One region of the Kitasatospora sp. NPDC088548 genome, then DNA from elsewhere that is predicted to be linked to it. Evidence: riboswitches for the same ligand, from Rfam matches in the RefSeq annotation. Region 1 holds a riboswitch; the other holds the start of a gene.

Evidence for each region. A riboswitch is a leader RNA that binds a small molecule or an ion and turns the genes downstream of it on or off. The one in region 1 is predicted to bind S-adenosylmethionine.
Region 2: it holds a riboswitch for S-adenosylmethionine, as region 1 does, so the genes downstream of both, thrC (threonine synthase) here and ACIP82_RS25585 (aminotransferase class V-fold PLP-dependent enzyme) in region 1, are expected to answer to the same signal.

What each region holds. Positions count from the first base shown of each region.
Region 1 covers NZ_JBIVMI010000022.1:1,875-7,057, forward strand. Annotated here, with positions in the region: gene ACIP82_RS25565 (c-type cytochrome) at 1-174, opposite strand, end outside; gene ACIP82_RS25570 (heme-copper oxidase subunit III) at 362-982, opposite strand; gene ACIP82_RS25575 (hypothetical protein) at 1,376-1,801, shown strand; gene trpD (anthranilate phosphoribosyltransferase) at 1,930-3,006, shown strand; SAM riboswitch class IV at 3,125-3,242, shown strand; gene ACIP82_RS25585 (aminotransferase class V-fold PLP-dependent enzyme) at 3,294-4,658, shown strand; gene ACIP82_RS25590 (Lrp/AsnC ligand binding domain-containing protein) at 4,667-4,948, opposite strand; gene ACIP82_RS25595 (rhomboid family intramembrane serine protease) at 4,990-5,183, opposite strand, start outside.
Region 2 covers NZ_JBIVMI010000010.1:76,235-81,417, reverse strand. Annotated here, with positions in the region: gene ACIP82_RS15245 (cold-shock protein) at 290-493, opposite strand; gene ACIP82_RS15240 (ubiquitin-like small modifier protein 1) at 1,070-1,348, opposite strand; gene thrC (threonine synthase) at 1,377-2,663, opposite strand; SAM riboswitch class I at 2,681-2,813, opposite strand; gene ACIP82_RS15230 (glucosyl-3-phosphoglycerate synthase) at 2,963-4,003, shown strand; gene ACIP82_RS15225 (trehalose-6-phosphate synthase) at 4,044-5,183, shown strand, end outside.

The DNA of each region.
Region 1 (5,183 bases):
CACGGCGAAGAGCTTCTTGCCCTCATCGATCGCGAGCGACTGCGCGGCGACGTCGGCCTGCGCCTTGTCGGCGGGCGCGAACGCGGCGTACAGCCCCCCGGTTGCCGCCAGGGCGAGAAGTAGGACGACCAGCGCCGCCAATGGGTGGCGCCGTCGTGCGGAGAGCTTTTTCACGGAATAACCCCGGTGTCAGGATCTGGTCGACTGGTGGGTGCACCCGGCGGCCGGTCTGGCCGGCACGAGGCTGCCTGTTCTAGGGCTGCGCGCGCGGTCGGTCGGTGGGAGCGTCGGCACCGGCAAAGAGGCCCGTCGCCGGTGAGGGCGGGGACCGGAGCCGGTGGCCAGTGACCTGATCAGCTGGTTACTTGATCAGGTAGATGGTCGCGAACAGGCCGATCCACACGACATCGACGAAGTGCCAGTAGTACGACACCACGATGGCTGCGGTGGCCTGCTCGTGCGTGAAGCGCTTGGCTGCGTACGTCCGTCCCAGGACCAGCAGGAAGGCGATCAGACCACCCGTCACGTGCAGACCGTGGAAGCCGGTGGTCAGGTAGAACACCGTGCCGTACGGGTCCGAGGACAGCGAGAGGCCGTCCTTCTTGACCAGCTCGGTGTACTCGAAGATCTGGCCGCCGATGAAGATCGCGCCCATCACGAAGGTGATGACGAACCACGAGCGGAGCTTCTTCACGTCCCCGCGCTCGGCGGCGAACACGCCGAGCTGGCAGGTCAGCGAGGAGAGCACCAGGATCGTGGTGTTGACCGAGGAGAAGGGCACGTTGAGGGCGTGCGCCTTCTCGCTCCAGAACTCGGCTCCCTTGACGGAGCGGAGCGTGAAGTACATCGCGAAGAGGGCCGCGAAGAACATCAACTCGGAACTGAGCCAGACGATCGTTCCGACGCTGACCATGTTCGGCCGGTTGACCGATCCGTGCGCGTGCCCGGTTTCTACTGCTGTTGCTGTCGCCACGACGGACATTATGTCGGTCCCTTATTCCGTCTTCACGCCGGGGGGTGTCCCTCGGAGTGTCCGGTGCGTGCGGTATGCCCCCCCGGGGGCCGACGGGGCGTCCGGATGGCGGCTGAGCAGCGGCGTGTCCCTTTTCTGACGGTTCTTCGAAGGCCCCTTCGACCCTGTTGCCCTGCGTGTCGCTGCATGGTTCGGGGGTGGGTGGGGAGTAAAGGAGGGACCGCCGTGTCGACCGTACGGGTGACTGCGAGGTCTGGGGTGACGGGCCGTCCTCCGACTGGGTGAGTCGTGGGCGCGGCGGCTTGAGAAGGGATCGCGCGGCAGGGACCGGCGGCAGGTGATCGGGAGTAGCATCCGGATCAGGCGAACGTGGTCCGGATCACACTTGAGGGAGCAGGGCCCATGGCGTACAAGACCGACGAGACGCTCACCGTTCTCGTCTACAGCCACGACCGCAACACCCGCGAGCAGGTGCTGACGGCGCTCGGCCGCCGGCCCGCCGAGGATCTGCCGGAGCTGTCCTACCTGGAGTGCGCGACGACCCCTGCCGTGCTCAAGGCGCTGGAGAAGGGCGGGGTGGACCTCTGCATCCTGGACGGCGAGGCGGTGCCGGCCGGCGGGCTCGGCCTCGGGCGGCAGCTGAAGGACGAGATCTACGGCTGCCCGCCGGTGCTGGTGCTGATCGGACGGCCGCAGGACTCCTGGCTCGCCGCCTGGAGCCGGGCGGACGCGGCGATCTCCCGCCCGGTGGACCCGGTGGCGCTGGCCGAGTCCGCCGCCACCCTGCTCCGCGCCCGGCTGGAGAAGCGGGCGCCGGTCGCCCGCTGAGCGGTGCCGTCTCACTCCTAGAGAAGGCGGGTGCCGGGGCGGACCGGGGGACCTCGCCGCTCGATAGGCTGATTCCATTCCTACGGATGTCCCCGACCCCGGGGAACCGACAAGAGCTGGAGTCAGCCATGGTGAACGTGCACCCTGCGAACGGCGGCAACGACCCCGCGCAGGTGGTCCGCACCTGGCCGGACATCCTGTCGGCGCTGCTGAGGGGCGAGCACCTGAGCCGGTCGGCCACCGCCTGGGCGATGGACCGGATCATGAGCGGCGAGGCCTCCCCGGTCCAGGTGGCCGGCTTCATGGTGGCGCTGCGGGCCAAGGGCGAGACGGTCGACGAGATCTCCGGCCTGGTGGACTCGATGTACGCGCACGCCGAGCCGCTGGACATCCCCGGCCCGGCCGTCGACATCGTCGGCACCGGCGGCGACCGCGCCAAGACCGTCAACATCTCCACCATGTCGGCGATCGTCGCGGCCGCGGCCGGCGCCAAGGTGGTGAAGCACGGCAACCGGGCCTCCTCCTCGGCCAGCGGCTCCTCCGACGTGCTGGAGAAGCTCGGCATCGGCCTCGACCTCTCCGCGCGCCGGGTCGCCGAGGTGGCGGAGGAGGTCGGGCTCACCTTCTGTTTCGCCGCCAAGTTCCACCCGGCGATGCGGCACGCCGCCCCGGCGCGGCGCGACCTCGGGGTGCCGACGGCGTTCAACATCCTCGGCCCGCTGACCAACCCGGCCAGGGTGACCTCGCACGCGATCGGCTGCTTCGACACCCGGCTGGCCGGGCTGATCGCCGGGGTGCTGGCGCAGCGCGGCTCGAACGCCCTGGTCTTCCGGGGCGACGACGGTCTGGACGAGCTGACCATCTCCACCACCTCGCAGGTCTGGATCGTGCGCGACGGTGTCGTCACCGAGGAGTCCTTCGACCCGCGCCAGGTCGGCATCGAACTGGTCGGCATCGAGGCGCTGCGCGGGGCGGACGCGGCGTACAACGCGGAGGTCGCCCGTCGGCTGCTGGCGGGGGAGCACGGGCCGGTGCGGGACGCCGTCCTGCTCAACACGGCGGCCGCGCTGGTGGCGCTGGAGCTGACCGGTGCCCCGCTCGCCGAGCAGCTGGCGGCCGGGATCGAGCGGGCCGCCGAGGCCATCGACTCGGGCGCGGCGCAGGACGTCCTGAAGCGCTGGTCGGAGGCCACCGCCCGGGCGTGAGAAGGCAGTTGGGGCCGGTGGCGGCGGGTCGCCACCGGCCCTTCGGCGTCTTCGCGGGGTGTCCGGATGGTGAAACCGTGTTTGACCGCCCGGCGGGCGCGACCTAGAGTCTTCGCCAGGTCATGAGTGACAGCGCAAAGCCCCAGCTGGCTGTCCGGCAACCCTCCGTCCGTGGCGGGGTGCCCTGGGTGAGGACCGGGTCACGCGGCAAACCGTCCGGGTGGCAAGCGCGGACACCCGGACGACACGCACTCCCGGGGTCCTGGACCCAGAAGGAGTGCATTCCCATGTCCCTCTCCACCGAAATCTGCGCCCCGCTCGCCGTCCTCGGTCAGGACGTTCAGGTCCCGCTGGTCAGTGGCGAGAAGGTCACCTACGCGGCGCTCGACTACGCGGCCAGCTCCCCGGCGCTCCAGCGGGTCTGGGACGACGTCGCCGCCTACGCCCCCTACTACGGCAGCGTGCACCGCGGCGCCGGCTACCTCTCCCAGCTCTCCACCGACCTGTTCGAGCAGAGCCGCCGCACCGTCGGCGAGTTCCTCGACCTGCGCGAGGGTGACCAGGTGGTCTTCACCCGGGCCACCACCGACTCGCTCAACCTGCTCGCCGGGGCCGTCCCGGCCGGCACCCGGGTGTTCGCCTTCGAGACCGAGCACCACGCCTCGCTGCTGCCCTGGCGCCACGCCGGCCTGGCGGTCAGCTACCTGCGCGCCCCGCGCTCGCACGCCGAGGCGGTCGCCGCCCTGGACGCCGCGCTGGCCGAGGCGCCCGAGGGCCCCAAGCTGCTCTGTGTCACCGGCGCCTCCAACGTCACCGGTGAGCTGTGGCCGGTCGCCGAGCTCACCGCGACCGCCCACCGGCACGGCGCCCGGGTGGTGCTGGACGCCGCCCAGCTCGCCCCGCACCACCGGGTCTCGGTGCGCGAGCTGGGCGTGGACTGGATCGCCTTCTCCGGCCACAAGCTGTACGCGCCGTTCGGCGCCGGGGTGCTGGCCGGCCGAGCCGACTGGCTGGACGCGGCAGAGCCGTACCTGGCCGGCGGCGGTGCCACCCGGACCGTGGCCCGGGAGGCCGACGGCTCGGTGGCCGTCCAGTGGCACACCGGCCCGGCCCGCCACGAGGCCGGTTCGCCGAACGTGATCGGTGTCTACTCCATCGCCTCGGCCTGCCGGGCGCTGACCGAGGCCGGTTTCGACGCGTTGGAGGCCCGGGAGCAGCAGCTGATCGCCCGGCTGAAGGCGGGCCTGGCGGACGTCCCGCAGGTGAAGGTGCTGAACCTGTTCGGCGCCGACTCGGCCCGGGTGGGCGTGCTCTCCTTCGTGGTCCAGGGCTGGAACAGCTCGCACTTCTCGGCCGCGCTCTCCGCCGAGTACGGCATCGGCGTGCGGGACGGCCTGTTCTGCGCGCACCCGCTGGTCCGCACCCTGCTCGGCGACGAGGACGTCGCGCCGTCCGAGTGCGGTGCGCCCGAGCCGTCGCTGCCGGGCGAGCGAAGCCTCAACGCGATCCGGGTCAGCTTCGGCGCCGGCACCCCGGACGAGCACATCGACCGCTTTCTGACCGCCGTCCGCGAGCTGGTCACGGACGGGGCGGCCTGGAACTACCGCAACGAGGGCGGCCGCTGCGTCGCGGACACGCGCCGCGCGGGCTGATCGTCCCGCTATTCGTCCAGGCCGAGGGCGAAGGCGGCTTCCAGGTCGTGCTGGGAGTAGGTGCGGAAGGCGATCTGGGTCTCGGTGTGGGCCACCCCCGGGACCTTGTTCAGCCGGCCGGGGATGACCTCGGCCAGGTCGTCGTGCCGCCGCACCCGCACCATCGCCACCAGGTCGTAGCCGCCGGTGACCGAGTAGACCTCGCTGACGCCTTCGATGGCCGCGATCGCCTCGGCGATCTCCGGGATGCGGTCGACGCTGGTCTTGATCAGGACGATGGCGGTGATCACTGTTCGGGCTCCTTTGTGGGGTGCCGCCAGGGTATCGGGCGTCAGACGGGCCGTCGCGGGGGGCGGCCGGCCGGTGTGCAGGCGTACAGGAAGCCGGCCGAGAACCCGATGACATGGACCAGGTAGGCGACGCCGGGGCCGGCCGAGTGGACCGACCACCACTGCAGGGCGAACCAGAGCCCGAGCACCAGCCAGGCCGGGAACCGCAGCGGCAGGAAGAGCAGCAGCGGGACGA
Region 2 (5,183 bases), on a different contig from region 1:
CCCTACCGCTCCCGGGGGCCTCACCGACCCGGTCCGCTGTCACTCTCACGCTGTGAGTGCTAACGCCAATGATTAGCACTCTGGCAGGGCGAGTGCAAGCCCAATCGGCAACCCGCGAGCCGCACCGGCCACCCGCGGGCGGACGCGCGACGGGCCCCGGGCGCCACGTGCGGCGGCGCCCGCCGCCGCACGTGCCGACGGGCCCGTACGACGTGTGTCGTACGGGCCCGTCGCGAAGCAAGAGGCGCACCAGCCGATGGGCCGAGCCGAACTCCTGGGGTCGGAAAGGTCAGACCGCGGCGCGGACCATGTCCGCCTGCGGGCCCTTCTGCCCCTGAGAGATCTCGAACTCGACCCGCTGGCCCTCCTCAAGGGTGCGGTAGCCGTCCATCTGGATCGCGCTGTAGTGGACGAAGACGTCCGCACCACCGTCGACCGCGATGAAGCCGTAGCCCTTCTCCGCGTTGAACCACTTGACGGTGCCCTGAGCCATTCCGAACTCCCCTAGTGCTGTGCTGGCCCTTCACGCGCCCGCAGGTCGCGGGCCCGGGTCTGGTTTCGAGGCCGGCCCGGGGAACCCCCCCTGGACGCAGCCGTGCACGCCGCGGTCCCCCGCCGAGCCACCGGACGGCATCCGATGGGCGGGCGATCGCGTCGATCGCGGCTGAATGTATCCGGATCGACGCCCTCTGCAACAGGGTCAGTCACAGGGAATTCCCCGGGCCCGCCAGGTGACACCTCCGGTGAAATCAGGAGGAAATCGGCATTTCACGCCGGACATAGCGGACGAATTACTCAAATCCCCTTGAGAATTCTGACATCTGCCTGACATGTTTCACGGCCGTGCGCGCGGCGCCGGTCTCAGCGGCCGGACGGTCACCGGCGATACGGGTTCAGCCGGATTCGGGCGCCGGTGAAAGGGGAAGGGGAGCCCTGTTCCCAGCCGAGCGACACTCTACTCCGACTGGACCCGGAAATATTCCCGCCGAAATGCGGCCGGCCGCCCCCGCGTACGGAATTCGGAATTCCGTACGCGGGAACGGCCGGCCGGGAAGAGCGGCGGACGGGCTCAGCAGCCGCCGGCCACCGCCGGGATGATCGACACGCTCGCGCCGTCCTTGATCTCGGTCGCCAGCCCCTCCGCGAACCGCACGTCGTCGTCGTTGACGTAGACGTTCACGAAGCGGCGCAGCTTGCCGGCGTCGTCCAGGACGCGGGCGGCGATGCCCGGGTGGTTCTTGTCGAGGTCGGCGATGACATCGCCCAGGGTGGCACCCTCGGCGGCGACCTCGGCGGAGCCGCCGGTGTAGGTGCGCAGGATGGTGGGAATGCGGACGTTGGCGCTCATGGCGGGGGCTCTCCTAGCGGGGTGGTGGTCAGGCGGAGGCGAGGCCGGCGTCGCGGAAGGACTCCAGCGTCGGGCGGATGACGGTGGTCATGCCGGAGTCGGAGACGGCGTCCAGGGTCTTCAGGCCGTCGCCGGTGTTGATCGCGACGGTCTCCTTGGCCGGGTCCAGCTGCCCGGTCTCGACGAGCTTCTTCAGCACGCCGACGGTCACCCCGCCCGCGGTCTCGGCGAAGATGCCCTCGGTGCGGGCCAGCAGCTTGATCGCGGCCACCACCTCGGCGTCGGTGACGTCCTCGACCGCGCCGCCGGTGCGGCGGGCGATGTCCAGCACGTACGGGCCGTCGGCCGGGTTGCCGATCGCCAGCGACTTGGCGATGGTGTCCGGCTTGACCGGGCGGATCACGTCCCGGCCGGCCTTGAACGCGGCCGACACCGGCGAGCAGCCGGCCGCCTGCGCCCCGAAGATCCGGTACGGCCGGTCCTCGACCAGACCGAGCCTGATCAGCTCCTGCAGCCCCTTGTCGATCTTGGTGAGCTGGGAGCCCGAGGCGATCGGGATGACGATCTGCTCCGGCAGCCGCCAGCCGAGCTGCTCGCAGATCTCGTACGCCAGCGTCTTGGAGCCCTCGCCGTAGTACGGGCGGAGGTTGACGTTCACGAAGCCCCAGCCCTCGCCGGCCGGGTCGCCGATCAGCTCCGAACAGAAGCGGTTGACGTCGTCGTAGTTGCCCTCGATGCCGACCAGCTCGCCGCCGTAGACCCCGGCCATCACGACCTTGCCCTGCTCCAGGTCGTGCGGGATGAACACGCAGGACTTGAATCCGGCCCGGGCCGCCGCCGCACCCACCGCGCCGGCCAGGTTGCCGGTGGACGAGCAGGACAGCGTGGTGAAGCCGAACGCGCGGGCCGCCTCGATGGCGCAGGCCACCACGCGGTCCTTGAACGAGTGGGTGGGGTTGCCCGAGTCGTCCTTGATGTGCAGCTGAGCGGTGAAGCCCAGCTCACGGCCCAGGTTGTCGGCCTTCACCAGCGGGGTCCAGCCCGGGTTCAGGTTGGGCTTCCCGGCGACATCGGCCGGAACGGGCAGCAGCGGAGCGTAGCGCCAGATCGACGCCGGGCCGGCCTCGATCCGCTTGCGCAGGTCCTCGGCGGCCTCGCCGCCGAAGTCGTACGCGATCTCCAGCGGCCCGAAGCACTCCAGGCAGGCGAAGCTCGGACCGAGCGGAAAGCGGGTGCCGCACTCCCGACAGGACAGCGCGGCGGCGGGGCCGAGGTCAACGGTGAGGGATGCGGGTGCGGCGGTGTCGATAGCCATGATGGCGGAGGCCTCTCTCCTCATCTTCCCCGTGACGCGGTCGCGCCACAGGCCGGAATTGGCACCTGTCCCGCCGGGCCTGTACGACAGCCGCGCGAGAAGGTTGCCGGGACGTCAACGGGCCGTTCCCTCAGTCCCTCTGGATGAGCTCTGTGAAGTTGTGGTCCTGCTCAGCGGTGACCCCGGCGTGCGAAGGTCCGATCGCTGTACGAAGACTGTATCCGAAGGCGTCAACCCCGAACGGGACCGTCCGCCACGCGAGATGCCCCGTCCCACCCGAACCCGCCGAGGAGAGACCCGTGCCCGCCGAACCGACCCCCGCGCTCCTTCCGCAGGCGGCGTCCTGGCTGCGCCGCCGCTCCTGGAGCGCGGCCGACCGCCCGGTCGGCACGCTGCTGGACGCCAAACGGGCGGCGGGCCGGGCGGGCACCGTCAGCGTGGTCCTGCCCGCGCTGGACGAGGAGGCCACCGTCGGCGACATCGTCCGCACCGTCCGCCGCGAGCTGATGGAGCGCCTCCCGCTGGTCGACGAACTCGTCGTGGTCGACTCCGGCTCCACCGACGCCACCGCCGCGGTCGCCGCCGGGGCCGGCGCCCGGGTGGTGCACCGTGACGACATCCTGCCCCGGCTGCCCGCCGCCCCCGGCAAGGGCGAGGTGCTCTGGCGCTCCCTGCTGGTCACCAGCGGCGAGATCGTCTGCTTCGTCGACGCCGACCTGCGCGAGTTCGACCCGGCCTTCGTCTCCGGCATCATCGGCCCGCTGCTCACCGAACCCGACATCCAGCTGGTCAAGGCCATGTACGACCGGCCGCTCGAAGTGCCGTCGAGCGGCCCGTCCGACGCGGGCGGCGCGGTCGTCCCCTCCGGCGGCGGCCGGGTCACCGAGCTGGTCGCCCGCCCGCTGCTCAACCTGCACTGGCCGGAGCTGGCCGGCTTCGTCCAGCCCCTCGGCGGCGAGTACGCGGCCCGCCGCTCGCTCCTCGAACGGCTGCCGTTCCCGACCGGCTACGGCGTCGAGCTCGGCCTGCTGGTCGACGCCCTGGAGACCGCCGGTCTGGACGCCCTGGCCCAGGTGGACGTGGGCGTGCGCCACCACCGCCACCAGGACGGCCAGGCGCTCGGCCGGATGGCCGCCACCATCTACCGCACGGCCCTGGAACGCCTCGACCGCACCCACCGCCTCAAGGCCTCCGCCGACCTGGTGCACCCGCTGCTCACCCAGTTCACCCGCGACCCGGAAACCCGTGCCTTCACCGCCCACACCCACCCGGTCACCGGCCTGGAACGGCCCCCGATGCACACCGTCCCCGAGTACGTGAGCCGCCACCTGCCGCACTGACCGGGGTTTGCCGACCCTGGCCCCCGGCAACGTACCAACCATGGGCGATCTCACGACCGAACGTTCGAGTCCGACCGGCACCGCCCCCGTACTGGTGGCCTCCAACCGGGGACCGGTGTCGTTCAGCACCGCGGACGACGACACGCTGACCCTCCGCCGGGGCGGCGGCGGCCTGGTCTCCGGGCTCTCCGCCATCGCCGACCCCAGCGCCGTCTGGGTCTGCGCCGCCCTCGGCGACGCCGACCGCCGGGCCGCCGCGGAGGCCCCGCACGGCCGCCTCGACCTGGCCGGCCACGACGTCGGCGGACAGGCCGTCCGGATGCTGGACATAGATCCGGAGACCTTCGCCCGGGCCTACAACGGGGTCGCCAACTCCACCCTCTGGTTCGTCCACCACCTGCTGTACGCCACCCCCACCGCCCCCGCCTTCGACGCCGGCTTCCGCACCGAGTGGCAGGCCTACCTGGCCTACAACGCCGCCTTCGCCGACGCCCTCGCCGCCGAGGCGGCCCCCGGCGCCGCGGTCCTGGTGCAGGACTACCACCTGTCCCTCGTCCCCGCCCTGCTCCGCGCGGCCCGACCCGACCTGCGGATCGGCCACTTCTCGCACACCCCGTGGGCCCCGCCCGAGTACTTCCGGCTGCTTCCCGACGATGTCGCGGCCGCCGTCCTCACCGGGATCCTCGGCGCCGACCGGGCCGGCTTCCTCACCCGCCGCTGGGCCCTGGCCTTCGCCGACTGCTGCGAGGCGCTGCTCGGCGCCACCGTCGACCGGACCGCCCTCACGGTCACCCACGACGGCCGCACCACGTTCCTCGGCGTCCACGGCCTCGGCGCCGACGCCGACTTCCTGCGCGACCGCGCCCACCGCCCGGACGTCGACGAGCGCCTCGCCGCCCTCCGTGAGGCCGTCGGCGACCGGCGCACCGTCGTCCGGGTGGACCGCACCGAACTGAGCAAGAACATCGTCCGCGGCCTGCTCGCCTACCGGCACCTGCTGCGCACCCGCCCCGAGTGGCACGACCGGGTCGTGCACGTCGCCTTCGCCTACCCCTCGCGCACCGACCTCGCCGAGTACCGGGCCTACACCGCCGAGGTCCGGCGGCTGGCCCAGGAGATCAACGACGAGTTCGCCACCCCCACCTGGCAGCCGCTGATCCTGCACGTCGACGACGACTTC